DNA from 2 places in the Comamonas testosteroni genome. Region 2 is predicted to be linked to the other one. Evidence: riboswitches for the same ligand, from Rfam matches in the RefSeq annotation. Region 2 holds a riboswitch; the other holds the start of a gene.

Region 1 (7,699 bases), 510 kb from region 2:
GCTCGCCGGACTACTGGCCCCTGAATGGGCCGTGAAACTCAAACCCCTGGGCGATGGCTTCATCAAGCTCATCAAGATGATCATCCCCATACTGGTGTTCTGCGTGGTTGTGCACGGCATTGCCGGCGCGGGCGACCTCAAGCGCGTAGGCCGCGTGGGCGTCAAGGCCCTGATCTATTTCGAGGTGCTGACCACCATCGCATTGGGCATGGGCCTGGTGCTGGCCTTTGTCTTCGAGCCTGGCGTGGGCATGAACGTGGACACCAGCAAGCTCGACGCCTCGGCCATGGCGGCCTATGCCAGCAATGCCGACAAGCTGACCAGCGGCGGCACGGTGGACTTCCTGATGAAGCTCATTCCCACCACCGTGGTGGAAGCATTCGCCAAGGGCGACGTCCTGCAGGTGCTGCTGTTCGCCGTGCTGTTCGGCTGCGCGCTGACCATGCTGGGTGAGCGCGGCAAGCCCGTTTCCGAGCTGGTGGACACCTTGTCCATGGTCCTGTTCAAGGTCATGGGCATCATCATCAAGCTGGCACCGCTGGGCGTGCTGGGCGCCATCTCCTTCACCGTGGGTCAGTACGGCATAGGCTCGCTCAAGCAGCTGGGCATGCTGGTGGCGCTGTTCTACGTCTCGGTACTGCTCTTCGTGTTCGTGGTGCTGGGCCTGGTGATGCGCCTGTCGGGCTTCAGTCTGATCAAGCTGCTGCGCTATCTGCGTGAGGAACTGACCATCGTCTTTGCGACCACCTCCTCCGACAGCGTGCTGCCCCAGATCATGGCCAAGCTGCGCAACATGGGTGTGCGCGACTCCACCGTGGGCCTGGTGATTCCCACCGGCTACTCCTTCAACCTGGACGCATTCTCCATCTACATCACGCTGGCAGCGGTCTTCATCGCCCAGGCCACCAACACCCCCATCAGCATGTCCGACCTGCTGACCATTCTGGCCATCGCGCTGGTGACCTCCAAGGGTGCGCACGGCGTGCCGGGCTCGGCCATCGTGGTGCTGGCCGCCACCCTGCATGCCATCCCCGCCATCCCTGCGATCGGCCTGGTGCTGGTGCTGTCGGTGGACTGGTTCATGGGCATTGCACGCGCTCTGGGCAATCTGATCGGCAACTGCGTGGCCACCGTGGCCATCGCCGCCTGGGAAGGCGACATCGACCGCGAGCGTGCCCATGCGGTACTTGACGGCAAGGCCGAGCCACTGACCGAAGAAGAAGACCATGCATCTGCTATCGTGCCGCCTGTCGTAGTCCCCATCCCTCACTCCAGCCACTGAACCAAGCAATGACTCCTGCCTCTCCACAGCACATCGCGGAACGCGTCGTCGAAGCCATCCTGGCCCAGAAACTGGCACCCGGCGAACGACTGGGAGAGCAGGAGCTGGCCAACAACTTCGACGTCAGCCGCACCGTGGTGCGCGAAGCGCTGATGCAGCTGCAGGCCCGGGGCTTTGTCCAGGTCCAGGCCCGCAGGGGCTGGTACGTGGTCCAGCCCTCGGCTGCCGAGGCCATGGACGCGTTCTCTGCCCGGCGGATCATCGAGACCGGCATATTGCAGGAGGCCGGCAAGCCGCTGCAGCGCGTCATCACCAGGCTGCGCCGCCATATCGCCCAGGAGCAGAAAGCCATCGCCGGGGCGGACAACGCCACGCGTTCCTTCCTGCTTGCAGATTTCCATGTCTGCCTGGCCGAACAGATGGGTCACCGGCTGCTGGCCGACACGCTGCGCGATCTGACGGCGCGCACCACCCTGGCTGCCACGCTCTATCAGTCCACGCACAGTGCCAGCCAGTCCTGCGCCGAGCACGAGCGCATCGTGGCCGCCCTGGAACGCGGCGACACCGAGGGTGCCAAGGCGCTGCTGCTGGAACATATAGGCATGGTGGAGCGCTCGCTGGAAATCCGTGCGACCGGGACCGAGGAGCCCGGCGACCGGCTGCGTGCCACGCTGGCGCCCGTGCTCAAGCAGCGCCTCTGAGCGACGTGCTCCAAACCAAAAAGCCAGGGTCGACCCTGGCTTTTTCATTTGCGAAGTACGAGCTTGAAGCTGGTTCAGCCCAGATTCGGCGCCAGATAGCGGCGCAGCTCCTCGATATCCATACCACGTCGCTGAGCCATATCAGCGAGCTGGTCTTCGCCGATCTGGCCCACGTTGAAGTAGCTGGCCTCGGGGTTTCCGATATAGAAGCCGCTCACGCTGGATGCCGGGTTCATGGCCAGGCTCTCGGTCAGCGTCATGCCGATCTCATCGGCCTGCAGCGCCTTGAACAGCTCGATCTTGGCCGTGTGATCGGGGCAGGCAGGATAGCCGGGCGCAGGACGGATGCCCTTGTAGGCTTCCTTGATGAGTTCCTCGTTGCTCAGGTTCTCGTCTTCGGCATAGCCCCACAGATCCTTGCGCACGCGCTGGTGCAGGCATTCGGCAAAGGCTTCGGCCAGTCGGTCGGCCAGGGCCTTGAACATGATGCCGCTGTAGTCGTCCAGCGCGGCTTCGAATTCCTTGTCCTTCTTTTCGGCGCCGATGCCGGCGGTCACGGCAAACAGGCCGGCATAGTCGGCAATGCCCGACTCCCTGCTGGCCACAAAATCGGCCAGGCAGCGGCTGGGGCGCATCACGGGCCGGCCATCCGGGCCGCCCACGGCCTGCTTCTCAGTCTGCTGGCGCATGCCGTACCAGGTGGTCAGCACCTGGCTGCGCGACTCGTCGGTGTAGAACACGATGTCGTCGCCCACGCGATTGGCCGGGAACAGGCCCATCACGCCATTGGCCTGCAGCCAGCGGCCGTCGATGATTTTCTGCAGCATCAGCTTGGCATCGGCCAGCACCTTGCGCGCCTCCACGCCCACGACCTCATCGTCGAGGATGGCTGGGTACGGCCCCGCCAGATCCCAGGTCTGGAAGAACGGGCCCCAGTCGATGTACTGGGAAATTTCGGCCAGGTCGAAGTTCTTGAACACACGGCGGCCCAGGCTGCGCGGCACCACGGGGGCGTGGCTCACCACGGCGGCATTGGCACGGGCCTGCTCCAGCGTCCACAGCGGCGTCTTCTTCTTGTTGGCATGCTGGGTGCGCACCTTGTCGTAGTCGGCGCTCAGCTCGTCCAGATAGGCCTGCTTGCCTTCGCCCAGCAGGCTCTGCGCCACGCTGACCGAGCGCGAGGCATCGGGCACATAGACCACGGGGCCGTCGTACTTGGGCGCAATCTTCACGGCCGTATGCACGCGCGAGCAGGTCGCACCGCCGATCAGCAACGGAATCTTCTTGATGCGGAAGTAGTCGTCCTTGTCCATCTCGCCGGCCACATACTGCATCTCCTCGAGACTCGGAGTGATCAGGCCCGACAGGCCGATGATGTCCGCGCCCTCGGCCTTGGCCCTGGCCAGGATCTCGTGGCAAGGCACCATCACGCCCATGTTGATGACTTCGAAGTTGTTGCACTGCAGGACCACGGTGACGATGTTCTTGCCGATGTCGTGCACGTCGCCCTTGACGGTGGCGATGACGATCTTGCCCTTGCTGGTCACGTCCAGGCCCGCCGCTTCCTGCTGGCGCTTCTCTTCCTCGATATAGGGCACCAGGTGGGCCACGGCCTGCTTCATCACGCGCGCGGACTTGACCACCTGGGGCAGGAACATCTTGCCGGCACCGAACAGGTCGCCGACGATATTCATGCCGTCCATGAGCGGGCCTTCGATCACGTGCAGCGGGCGGCCGCCGCCCTGCACCACGATCTGCTGGTAGGCCTCTTCGGTGTCTTCGGTGATGAAGTCGGTGATGCCGTGCACCAGGGCGTGCGACAGACGCTCGCCAACCGTCTTCGGTGCCTCGGCCGTGCCGCGCCACTCGAGCTTCTTGCTGTCGTCCTTGGCCGCACCCTTGGCGCTGTCGGCGATCTCCAGCAGACGCTCGGCCGCATCGGGGCGGCGGTTGAGCACCACATCCTCCACGCGTTCGCGCAGCTGGGGCTCCAGGTCGTCATACACACCGACCATGCCGGCATTGACGATGCCCATGTCCATGCCTGCCCCGATCGCGTGATAGAGGAACACGGTGTGGATGGCCTCGCGCACGGGGTCGTTGCCGCGGAAGGAGAAGCTCACGTTGGAGACGCCGCCCGAGACCTTGGCACCGGGCAGGTTCTGCTTGATCCAGCGTACGGCCTCGATGAAATCGACGCCGTAGTTGTTGTGCTCTTCGATGCCGGTGGCCACGGCAAAGATGTTGGGGTCGAAGATGATGTCCTCGGGCGGGAAGCCCACTTCATCGACCAGAATGCAGTAGGCGCGTTCGCAGATCTCGATCTTTCGCGCAAAGGTGTCGGCCTGGCCTTTTTCGTCAAACGCCATCACCACGGCGGCCGCGCCATAGCGCTTGACCAGCTTGGCGTGCTTCTTGAACTCCTCGACGCCCTCTTTCATGGAGATCGAATTGACGATGCCCTTGCCCTGCAGGCAGCGCAGGCCGGCTTCGATCACGTCCCACTTGGAGCTGTCCACCATCACCGGCACCTTGGCGATATCGGGCTCGGAGGCAATCAGGTTCAGAAAGCGCACCATGGCGGCCTTGCTGTCCAGCATGGCCTCATCCATGTTCACATCGATCACCTGGGCGCCGTTTTCCACCTGCTGGCGCGCCACGGCCAGCGCTTCTTCATACTGTTCGTTGAGGATCAGACGCGCAAAGGCCTTGGAGCCGGTGACGTTGGTGCGCTCGCCCACGTTGACGAACAGCGTCTCATCGCCGATGAAGACGGGCTCCAGGCCCGACAGACGCATGGGAGGAATGACAGTGGAAGGGGTAGCAGCGGACATCAGCTCACCTGTGTGAAAACCAGAAACAGAATCGAAAACAGGTGAGCGCCGTTGGGAGTGCAGGCAGATCGTCAACCGGATCTGCGACCCCGAGCCTGACGGGTCAAACATCTCAGGGATGACCTGCTGCAGCGCTCCTCGGGGTGAAGCCCGTCATTCTACGGCGAGGGCGGGCAATCGGGGCTTCAAGGCGCTTTGCCCCGTGGCTGTGCAGGCGAGCTCTTTGCGAATGGCTATAGCAGATTCGACTTTCCACGCCCCAAAAACAGGAGCAGGGCAAAAGGTAATTTCGCAAAACACGAATGCAACCATCTCATTTCAAGCATATTCCCGACATGGTGCGCATCCGCAAGGAATGGCGCGCACCGCTTTCCGGCTCTCAGGCAGCCCGGCACCGACGGGCCCGCCTGCCATGAGTGGACAAGCACCTACAGCCCCTATCTTTGAGTCTTTGGCACCATCGGCAGCAAATGTCTGGTCCATGTGCTCAGCCGTGCACAGCCGATTGCCAGCCATGACCGGGCTGGCCATTCAGCCATCGCATGGAACGGAACACCCAGGAGATCTTCATGAACGTGACCTTCGGCGCGTACTACACCCTCATCATGGCCGTGCTTGTGCTCATGCTTGGCAAGCTCATGACAAGACATATCCGCTTTCTGCGCGACTTCAATATTCCCGAGCCTGTCTCCGGCGGCCTGGTCGTGGCGGCCATCATCTTCATGCTGCATCAGACCACGGGACTGGCGCTGAGCTTCGAGGGCAGTCTGCAGTCGGCGTTCATGCTGGTGTTCTTCTCGTCCATCGGCCTGAGCGCGAACTTCGCGAAGCTGCGTGAGGGCGGCTCGGCGCTGTTCATTTTCCTGGGCGTGATTGCCGTCTTCATCATGATGCAGAACATCGTGGGCGTAAGCCTGGCCACCGTGCTGGGACTGGACCCGTTGATCGGCCTGGTCGCGGGCTCCATCACGCTGGTGGGCGGTCACGGTACGGCCGGAGCCTGGGGCTCGGTGCTGGAAAACCAATACGGTCTCACGGGAGCCACCACCCTGGGCATTGCCTGCGCCACTTTTGGCCTGGTCATCGGCGGCCTGGTGGGCGGCCCGCTGGCCAAGCGGCTGATCACGCGCCATCAGCTGGCCCAGCCGCTGACCGAGTCCGAACAGCTGCGCGCCGATGCGCCCGCCGTGAGCGAAGGCAGCGAGGTCGCCAACTTCGAGTCGCCCAACAAGGCTCCGCGCCTGATCACGGCCGATGCGGCGGTGGAGACGCTGGCCCTCTTCGCGGGTTGCCTGGCTTTTGCCGAATTCATGACCGGCCTGACCATGGGAACGGTCATCCAGCTGCCTACCTTTGTCTGGGCGCTGGGCGGCGGCGTGGTCATACGCAACGTGCTGGACTATATGTTCGGCTTCAAGGTCTTTGACCGCGCCATCGACGTCTTCGGCAATGCCGCACTGTCCATCTATCTGGCCATCGCGCTGCTCTCGCTCAAGCTGTGGGAGCTGACCGACCTGGCCGGCCCGCTGATGGTCATCCTGGCCGCGCAGGCCATCGTCATGACGCTGTATGCGGCCTTCGTGACCTTCCGCATCATGGGCAAGAACTATGACGCCGCCGTGCTGGCTGCCGGCCACTGCGGTTTCGGCATGGGCGCCACACCCACGGCCGTTGCCAATATGCAGGCCATCACCAACCAGTACGGCCCGTCGCACAAGGCCTTTCTGATCGTGCCCCTGGTCGGAGCCTTCTTCATCGACATCATCAACGCCTTTGTGCTGCAGGCCATGCTCAGCATTCTTCGCTGACCGCTGCATAAGGCAAAAAAAGCGTGTTCCCGGTAGACGGGAACACGCTTTTTTCATGGTTGCTTGCGCTTTCAGGGCAAGCGTCAGAGGCTTGTGCGGCTCAAATCATGCAGCCACGGCCTGGGCCGAAGCCGGCAGGCCGAAGATGCGGTCGAACGCCCAGTTGAAGGCAAAGGTGTAGACCATGAAGAACACCAGCAGGCCGGCTTCCATCACTGCAGCTTCCCACAGCGAGATGCCGAACCACCAGGCCATCAGCGGAATCAGCATGGCGGCGATGCCGCCTTCGAAACCGATGGCATGCACCACGCGGCGCATCAGGGAGCGGCCCTTGACGCTCTGGCGCGATTCCCATTTTTCGAACAGGTGGTTGAAGCTCAGATTCCAGCAGATCGCGATCACCGAGGCAGCCACGGCCATGACGCCGGAATCGCCAGCCTTCTGACCAATGGCCATGAAGATCAGGCTGGAGACGATGATGGCAATGATTTCGTACAGACCCACGTAGAGGATGCGACGTTTGGGACCTTGAAGACCCTTGGCCTTGGCGGGGGTGGCAAAAGCGGCGGTATTTTTGAGAGAAACGGCAGAGGAAGAAGCGGATGCCATCGCTGAGGCTTGTTGAGACATGGGCTGCAGTGTATGTTCTATAAATTGAAGATAAAAGTCAGTTCCTTTCAATTTTTCTGACAGATCGACACCATGCCCTTTAGCGCCGACCAGGTTCCGCTGTTTCTTGCCGTGCTGGATGCCGGCACCTTTTCGGCGGCTGCACGCAAGCTGGGGCGTGTGCCCTCGGCCGTCAGCATGGCCATTGCCCAGCTGGAGGCCGAGCTGGACCTGCAGCTGTTCGACCGCAGCGGACGCGAACCCGTGCCCAGTGCCGCCGCCCGCGCGCTCGAGCCGCAGGCACGCCTGCTGGCCGAGCAGTTGCAGTTGCTGAACTGGCAGGCTCAGGCGCTGCATGCGGGTCTGGAGGAAAGGCTGACGCTGGCCATCGCCCCCGAACTGCTGGCCACGCACTGGAGCGAACCGCTGAACCGGCTGGTGCACGAGTTTCCTGCGCTGCCCATT
Region 2 (7,699 bases):
TGACGGCGCGGCTGCGCCACGAGGCGCGCGTGGCCGCAGAGCGCGAACGACGTGCCGGCGCGCTGGCCAGGCTGGCGCGTGATCTGTCGGGTGCGCTGACGCAGGAGCAGGTCACGCAAATTGCGCTGGCTACGATTTCAGGCGTTTTTGATGCCCAGACCGGGCTGCTGGTGCCCGATGCCGATGAGCGCTTGCAGCTGGCGCATGGCAGCGAAGCCCAGATCGACACCAGCGTGGGTCGCTGGAGCATGGAGCATGGCCAGATGGCCGGCCACGGCACCGATACCCTGGCTGCCGCGCCGGCGCTTTATGTACCGCTGATGGCGCCCGTGCGCTCGCGCGGCGTGCTGGTGCTGCAGTTGCGTGCGCCGCAACGATTGCGCGTGCCCGAGGAGCGACGCCTGCTTGAAGCCTGTGCCAGCCAGATCGCCCTGGCATTGGAGCGTGTGCACTTTGTGGAGGTGGCGCAGCAGACCCAGATCGCCATGGAGGGCGAGCGCATGCGCAACACCTTGCTCTCAGCTGTCTCGCATGATCTGCGTACGCCGCTGACGGGCATTCTGGGTGCGGCCCAGGCGGCCTTGCCGCATGCGCCGCAAGGGCCGGCGCATCATATGCTGGTGCAGATTCGCAATCAGGCTCAGGCGCTGCAGCAACTGGTGGACAACCTGCTGGCCATGGCGCGCCTGCAGCAAGGCGGTGTGCAGCTCAAGCGCGAATGGCTGCCGGTGGACGAGCTGGTGGGTAGCGCGCTGGCGCAGATGCGCGAGCGACTGGCCGCTCATGTGCTGCAGACCTCGCTGCCGGCAGATCTGCCCTTGCTGCAGCTCGATGCCGTGCTGATGGAGCGTGTGCTGGTCAATCTGCTGGACAACGCCATCAAGTACACGCCCGAAGGCACGACGATCACCATGGGCGCCAGCGTGACCGACGGCGACTGTGTGCTGAGCGTGCAGGACGCGGGGCCGGGCCTGCCCGGGCATCTGTCGGCTGAGCAACTGTTCGAGCCGTTTACCCGTGGGCAGGCGGAGAGTGCCGTGTTTGGCATGGGGCTCGGGCTGGCTCTGGCTCAGCGCATTGTGCAAGCCCATGGCGGCAGATTGCGGGTGGCGGCGGCAGACCCCGGGCCGGGCACCATTTTCAGCGTACACCTGCCCGTGCCCGAGCAACCGGCCATGGACGAATGAGCCGACAATCTCGTGCATCAATTGAAATCCCGACATGACGAGCTCCGCCCCCCGCATTTTGCTGATTGAAGACGACGCCAGCATCCGCCGCTTTGTCCGCCTGGCACTGGAGGACGAAGGCTGGCAGGTGTTCGAGTCCGAAACCGCCAGGCGCGGCCTGATCGAGGCCGCCAGCCGACAGCCCGACGCCGTGGTGCTGGACCTGGGGCTGCCCGATGCCGATGGCAAGACCGTGATTGCCGAGCTGCGCGGCTGGAGCCAGTTGCCGATTCTGATCCTGTCCGCGCGCGAGCGGGAAGAGGAAAAGGTGGCGGCGCTGGACGCCGGTGCCGATGATTACCTGACCAAGCCCTTTGGCGTGCCCGAGCTGCTGGCCAGGTTGCGCGTGATGCTGCGCCGCCGCCAGCAGGCATCGGCGGCAGACAAGCCCGGCAACTGTGCGCGTTTCGGCGCGGTGGAGGTGGATCTGGCGGCGCACGATGTCAAGCGTGACGGAGTGGCCGTGCACCTGACGCCCATAGAGTTCCGTCTGCTGGCGACGCTGATTGCCGGCCATGGCAAGGTGCTGACGCATCGCCAGCTGCTGCTGCAGGTCTGGGGGGCGGAATATCTGGACCGCCCTCACTATCTGCGCGTGCACATGGCCAACCTGCGCCAGAAGATAGAGAGCGATCCGGCCCAGCCCCGGCATCTGGTAACCGAGTTGCAAGTCGGTTATCGCTTGGTGGGCCTGGAAGGCTGATTCCCTTATAATCGCCCTCCATCCGAGGAGCGTTGCAGCGTTCCCCAGCCAGCCATGAGCTGGTCTGCGTGGGGCGTGAGGCTCGGATTTCATCCCGCAACGACGCTCGCCCACGCTTTCTGTGCGGTGAGCCGGTTTATTCCCCCTCTGCTGCAGAACGTGGTTTTTCATTCAAGATTTGGAGAAAACCATGAACGCTGCCGTGCGCTTCAACCCCGCTGATTCGGCCATTACCGATATTTCCCTGGCTGCCTGGGGCCGCAAGGAAATCAGGATCGCCGAAACCGAAATGCCCGGTCTGATGGCCGTGCGCGAGGAGTTCGCCGCTGCCCAGCCCCTGAAGGGCGCGCGCATCACAGGCTCGCTGCACATGACCATCCAGACGGCCGTGCTGATCGAGACGCTGACGGCTCTGGGCGCACAAGTGCGCTGGGCCTCGTGCAACATCTTCTCGACCCAGGACCACGCAGCTGCCGCCATCGCCGAAACCGGCGTGCCTGTCTACGCCATCAAGGGCGAGTCGCTGGAAGACTACTGGAACTACACCCACTCCATCTTTGAATTCGGTGCTGCCGGCACCGAAGGCGAAGGCCCCAACATGATCCTGGACGACGGCGGCGATGCCACCATGCTCATGCACCTGGGCAAGCGCGCCGAGAAGGACCTGTCCGTGCTGGCCAACCCCGGCTCGGAAGAAGAGCGCATCGTCTTCGCCGCCATCAAGGCCAAGCTGGCCGTGGACCCCACCTGGTACAGCCGCAAGTCGGCCCAGATCATGGGCGTGACCGAGGAAACCACCACCGGTGTGCACCGCCTGAACGAAATGTCGGCCAAGGGCACGCTGCTGTTCCGCGCCATCAACGTCAACGACTCGGTGACCAAGTCCAAGTTCGACAACCTGTACGGCTGCCGCGAATCGCTGGTGGACGGCATCAAGCGCGCCACCGACGTGATGATCGCCGGCAAGGTGGCTTGCGTGGCCGGCTACGGCGACGTGGGCAAGGGCTCCGCCCAGGCTCTGCGCGCGCTGTCGGCCCAGGTGTGGGTGACAGAGATCGACCCCATCAACGCCCTGCAGGCCGCCATGGAAGGCTACAAGGTCGTGACCATGGAATACGCTGCCGACAAGGCCGACATCTTCGTGACCACCACCGGCAACAAGGACATCATCCGCCACGAGCACATGGTTGCCATGAAGGATCAGGCGATCGTCTGCAACATCGGTCACTTCGACAACGAAATCGATGTGGCTTCGATCGAAAAGTACAAGTGGGAAGAAGTGAAGCCCCAGGTGGACCAGATCGAGTTTCCCGACGGCAAGAAGATCACCCTGCTGGCCAAGGGCCGTCTGGTGAACCTGGGCTGCGCCACCGGCCACCCCAGCTTTGTGATGTCCAACTCCTTTGCCAACCAGACCCTGGCGCAGATCGAGCTGTTCACCCGCCCCGATGCCTACGAAGTGGGCAAGGTCTATGTGCTGCCCAAGATCCTGGACGAAAAGGTCGCCCGCCTGCACCTGAAGAAGGTCGGTGCCATGCTGACCGAGCTGAGCGACGAGCAAGCCGCTTATATCGGCGTGAGCAAGCAAGGCCCTTACAAGCCTGAAACGTATCGCTATTAACTCCCCCTGAGGCGCTTTGCGCCTTCCCCCTCTCTGGCTTCGCCGGAGGGGGACGACAGCCTCGCTGCGAGGCGGCTCTTGCTCGCTGTCCCTTGTTTGGTGTGCGCCAGTATTGGGGCTGTGTTGATTTATTTGATAGCTTATTGCGCTTGTCGTACCTTGATTTCAGATGAATTTAAATCTGAAACTAAGACAAGATAAGCGCAGGCAGCTATTAAAAAAAAGATTTTCTTGACTGCAGCGCCTGGCGCCGGTTTATTTCAAAGGAAGCGACGCTATGCGCGCAGATGTTTTTCTGGTTGAAGCAGGTCATGCTGCCACCCGTTCCCAGGCCCAGCGCCTGATCGCCTCGGGTGTGGAGTGGCGCCTGACGCCGCTGGCGCCCTGGAAGAAGGTGGCCAAGAACGGCGATGACATTCCTGCCGGTGCCGAGCTGCAGCTGCTGGACGCCGCCGAGGCCAAATACATCTCGCGCGGCGGGCTCAAGCTCGAAGGCGCGCTGGCCGCGACCGGCCTGAGCGTCAAGGGTTTGCGCTGTCTGGACGTGGGCCAGAGCACGGGCGGCTTCACCGATTGCCTGCTGCAGGCCGGTGCAACCCAGGTCATCGGCATCGACGTGGGCCACGGCCAGCTGCATGAGCGCCTGAAAAATGACGAGCGCGTGGTCTGCGTCGAGGGCTTCAACGCCCGCGCGCTGACGCCCGAGCTGCTGGAAAAAGCCTGCGACGAGGCGCTGTGCGAAGTCATCGAGGAAGAGGAGGACAACGACACCCAGCCCGTCGCTCCCTATGCCTGGATGCGCAACGGCGGTCAGGTCGATGAGGACTATGACGACAGCGACGATGCCAAGGAGCAGGATGTCGAGAGCTTCAAGGCCGAGCGCGCCGCCAAGGCCAAGGCCAGGGCCGAGGGCCTGGCTCCGGTGGAACTGCGCCGCAAGCCCGGCACCGAGAATATCGACATCAGCCCGGCCTTTGATTTCGTGACCGGAGATCTGTCCTTCATCTCGCTGACCCTGGTGCTGCCTGCCGTGGTGCAGCTGCTCAAGCCCCATGGCCAGCTGCTGATGCTGGTCAAGCCCCAGTTCGAGCTCCAGCCCGGCCAGATCGGCAAGGGCGGCATCGTGCGCGACACTGCCTTGTACGCCGAGGTCGAAAAGCGCATTCGCGACTGCCTCGGCGATCTGGGGCTGAGCGTCAAGCAGTGGCTGGACTCGCCCATAGAAGGCGGCGACGGCAATCACGAATTCTTTGTCTGGGCCCAGCAGGGCGCTGAAGTCAGGGCTCCGGCCCCGGCCGTTGCAGACGAAGCGGCTGCGGCCAGGCCTGCCGTCAAGGCGGCCGCCAAGCGCCCTTCGCGTGCCGACATCAAGGCCCAGCGCGCCAAGCAGGAGCTGTATGAAGACCCCGAGGTGGCCAGCTTCGGCCAGCCCGGCCCGGCCCGCAGCAAGCAGAAAAAGCGAAACGAGCGCTGAGCAAAAAGCGAAACGAGCGTTGAGTAGAAAGCGCAAGCAGCGCTGAGCACAAGAGCGTGGCGGGTGCCGAGTCTTCGGAGCCCGCCCATGACCCAGGATTCAGAGACATAGACCGCCATGAGCTTTCCCGTCAGCTTCGAGTTTTTTCCCACCAAGACGCCCGAAGGCGCTGCCAAGCATGTGGGCGTGCGCCAGGCCCTGTATGCGCGCAAGCCCGAGTTCTGCTCCGTGACCTATGGCGCGGGCGGCTCCACCCAGGCCGGCACCTTCACCATGGTGCGCGACATCCAGAACGAGGGTGTGGGCGCGGCCTCGCACTTTTCCTGCATCGGCGCCACGCATGAAAAAGTGCGCGCCGAGCTGAACGAACTCAAGGCCATGGGCGTCAAGCGCATCGTCGCCTTGCGCGGCGACCTGCCCAGCGGCTACGGCCTGGGCGGCGAGTTCCAGTACGCCAGCGATCTGGTGGCATTCGTGCGCCAGGAGTTCGGCGACTGGTTTCACATCGAAGTTGCCGCCTATCCCGAAACTCACCCTCAAGCAAAGTCCCCTCGCAGCGATCTGGACGCATTTGTTGCTAAAGTGCGCGCTGGTGCAGATTCCGCCATCACGCAATACTTCTACAATGCCGACGCATACATGCGCTTTGTCGATGAGGTGAGGGCTCTGGGGCTCGACGTGCCGGTCGTGCCAGGAATCATGCCGATTACCAGCTCTACACAGCTGATGCGCTTCTCGGATGCATGTGGTGCCGAGATTCCGCGCTGGATTCGTCTGCGTCTGCAGGCGTTCGGAGATGACACCGCTTCCATTCGTGCGTTCGGTCTGGATGTCGTGACTCATCTATGCGAGCAGTTGCGCAGCCAGGGTGCTCCCGGGCTGCACTTCTATACGATGAACCAGAGCGTCGCCACTCTGGAGATCTGCGACCGTCTGGGTCTGTAAGCCAAAAGCTTGCCGGCTGCGAGGCGGCCGGTCTTGGGCGGCTCTCACTTGAGCTTTCAAGGAGATTGCGCCCGTGCAACCGAAATTTTGGCGCTTGCGTTGTTGTCAGTGGATAGGTCTTGCCGTCGTTACCGCGACCATGGCCGGCTGTGCTCCACTGCAGGAAAAGCCCGAGGAGCAGCCCCCCGTCGCTCAGAGCCAGTCCCGAAAAAAGGGCGCGCAGCCCACGGTCTCGGCCCCGCTGCTGCCCGACGCCTATGCGCGCAGCAACTATCGCGACAAAGGTCTGGGCGTCAAGGCCAACAAGCCTGCGGATGCCGACAAGGCAGACCTGCCCGAAGACAGCAACAAGTACGAGCTGAGCCCTCCGCGTGAAAGCGATCAGGCGGGTCTGGCCTCCTGGTATGGCGAGCAGTTCCACGGTCGCAAGACGGCCAGCGGCGAGCGCTTCGACAGCATGGACCTGACGGCAGCGCACAAGACCCTGCCTTTCGGGACGCGTGTTTGCGTGCGCAGCTCCGTGACCGGCAAGAGCGTGGTGGTGCGTATCAATGACCGCGGCCCTTTCGCGCCCGGTCGCGTCATCGACCTGAGCAAGGCCGCGGCCCAGGAACTGGGCATGCTGGGACTGGGCATCAAGCCCGTGGAGCTGTGGCAGCTGGACGCCGATGAAGACGAGTGCCCGGCCACGCTCAATGCGTCGAGCCGAAAGCGTCACCCCAGTGTGGCGCAGGGCGCTGCAGCCGCCAAGACGCGTGCGGCATCCGCGAATCAGCCCGCGCGCAAGGTCTCACAGACCGCCAAGCGCAAGCGCTGAACCTTATTTCCGGTTGAAGGCGCACCGCCGGCGGAGCTGGTGCGCCCGGACTGCAGAGGGGGCCGGCAAGGGCCGACCCGCAGCCGCGCAATCAGCCGCCAGACTCCAGCGTGAATCCTGCATTGCTGTCCTGACCCAGCAGCTTGACCAGCTGAGGCATGGCAGGCTTGAGCTGATCCTTGAGATTGAACGGCGGGTTGATCAGAAACATGCCGCTGGCGGGCAGGCCGCCGCGCTCCGAGGTCTTGTTGCTCTTGACCGTGAGCGTTGCATGCAGCCAGCTCTTGTCGGCCTTGGTGGCCATGGTCTTGAGGCGCTTGGGCAGGTCATGGGCTTCGGGGCGCGGGATGATGGGGTACCAGACGGCGTAAGTGCCTGTGGGAAAGCGCTTGAGGCTGTCCGCCACCATATCCAGCACGCGGCCGTAGTCGGTCTTCAGTTCGTAGCTCGGATCGCAGAGCAGCAATGCGCGGCGCGATGGCGGAGGCAGGAATTTCTTCACGCCTTTAAAACCGTCCTCGTGCAGGATGGCGACCTGGCGCCTGACTTCCAGCTGTGCCATGTTGCCGGTCAGCGAGCGCATGTCCGTGGGGTGCAGCTCAAAGGCCTTGAGACGGTCATGACCGCGCAGCAGCGCCTGGGTGATGAAGGGCGAGCCGGGATAGTTGCGGATGGCATTGCCCTGGTTGAAGCGACGCACCATCTGAAGATAGTCCTGCAGCACCGGGGCCAGCTCGGCCTCCTTGGCGGCAGCCAGGCGCAGCACGCCTTCTTCGGCCTCGCCGCTCTTGCTGGCGTAGTCGCCGTCCAGGCGGTACAGGCCGGCTCCGCCGTGGGTGTCGAGCACCGTCAGCGCAGCCTCTTTTTGCGTGAGGTATTGCACGGTGGCAATCAGAACGGTGTGCTTGAGCAC

The links. Region 2 has a riboswitch for S-adenosylhomocysteine ahead of ahcY (adenosylhomocysteinase). Riboswitches for the same ligand answer to the same signal wherever they lie in the genome.
Region 1: linked by a shared signal. The riboswitch ahead of metH (methionine synthase) and the one ahead of ahcY (adenosylhomocysteinase) in region 2 are both predicted to bind S-adenosylhomocysteine.

The regions. Positions count from the first base shown of each region.
Region 1 is NZ_CP043568.1:160,725-168,423, reverse strand. It holds gene F0P97_RS00725 (C4-dicarboxylate transporter DctA) at 1-1,282, shown strand, start outside; gene F0P97_RS00720 (GntR family transcriptional regulator) at 1,291-1,983, shown strand; gene metH (methionine synthase) at 2,058-4,817, opposite strand; S-adenosyl-L-homocysteine riboswitch at 4,854-4,963, opposite strand; gene gltS (sodium/glutamate symporter) at 5,387-6,625, shown strand; gene F0P97_RS00705 (PACE efflux transporter) at 6,731-7,234, opposite strand; gene F0P97_RS00700 (LysR family transcriptional regulator) at 7,328-7,699, shown strand, end outside.
Region 2 is NZ_CP043568.1:674,835-682,533, forward strand. It holds gene F0P97_RS03050 (sensor histidine kinase) at 1-1,187, shown strand, start outside; gene F0P97_RS03055 (response regulator) at 1,222-1,929, shown strand; S-adenosyl-L-homocysteine riboswitch at 1,948-2,044, shown strand; gene ahcY (adenosylhomocysteinase) at 2,120-3,550, shown strand; gene F0P97_RS03065 (TlyA family RNA methyltransferase) at 3,828-5,024, shown strand; gene metF (methylenetetrahydrofolate reductase [NAD(P)H]) at 5,142-5,969, shown strand; gene F0P97_RS03075 (septal ring lytic transglycosylase RlpA family protein) at 6,109-6,786, shown strand; gene F0P97_RS03080 (23S rRNA (adenine(2030)-N(6))-methyltransferase RlmJ) at 6,878-7,699, opposite strand, start outside.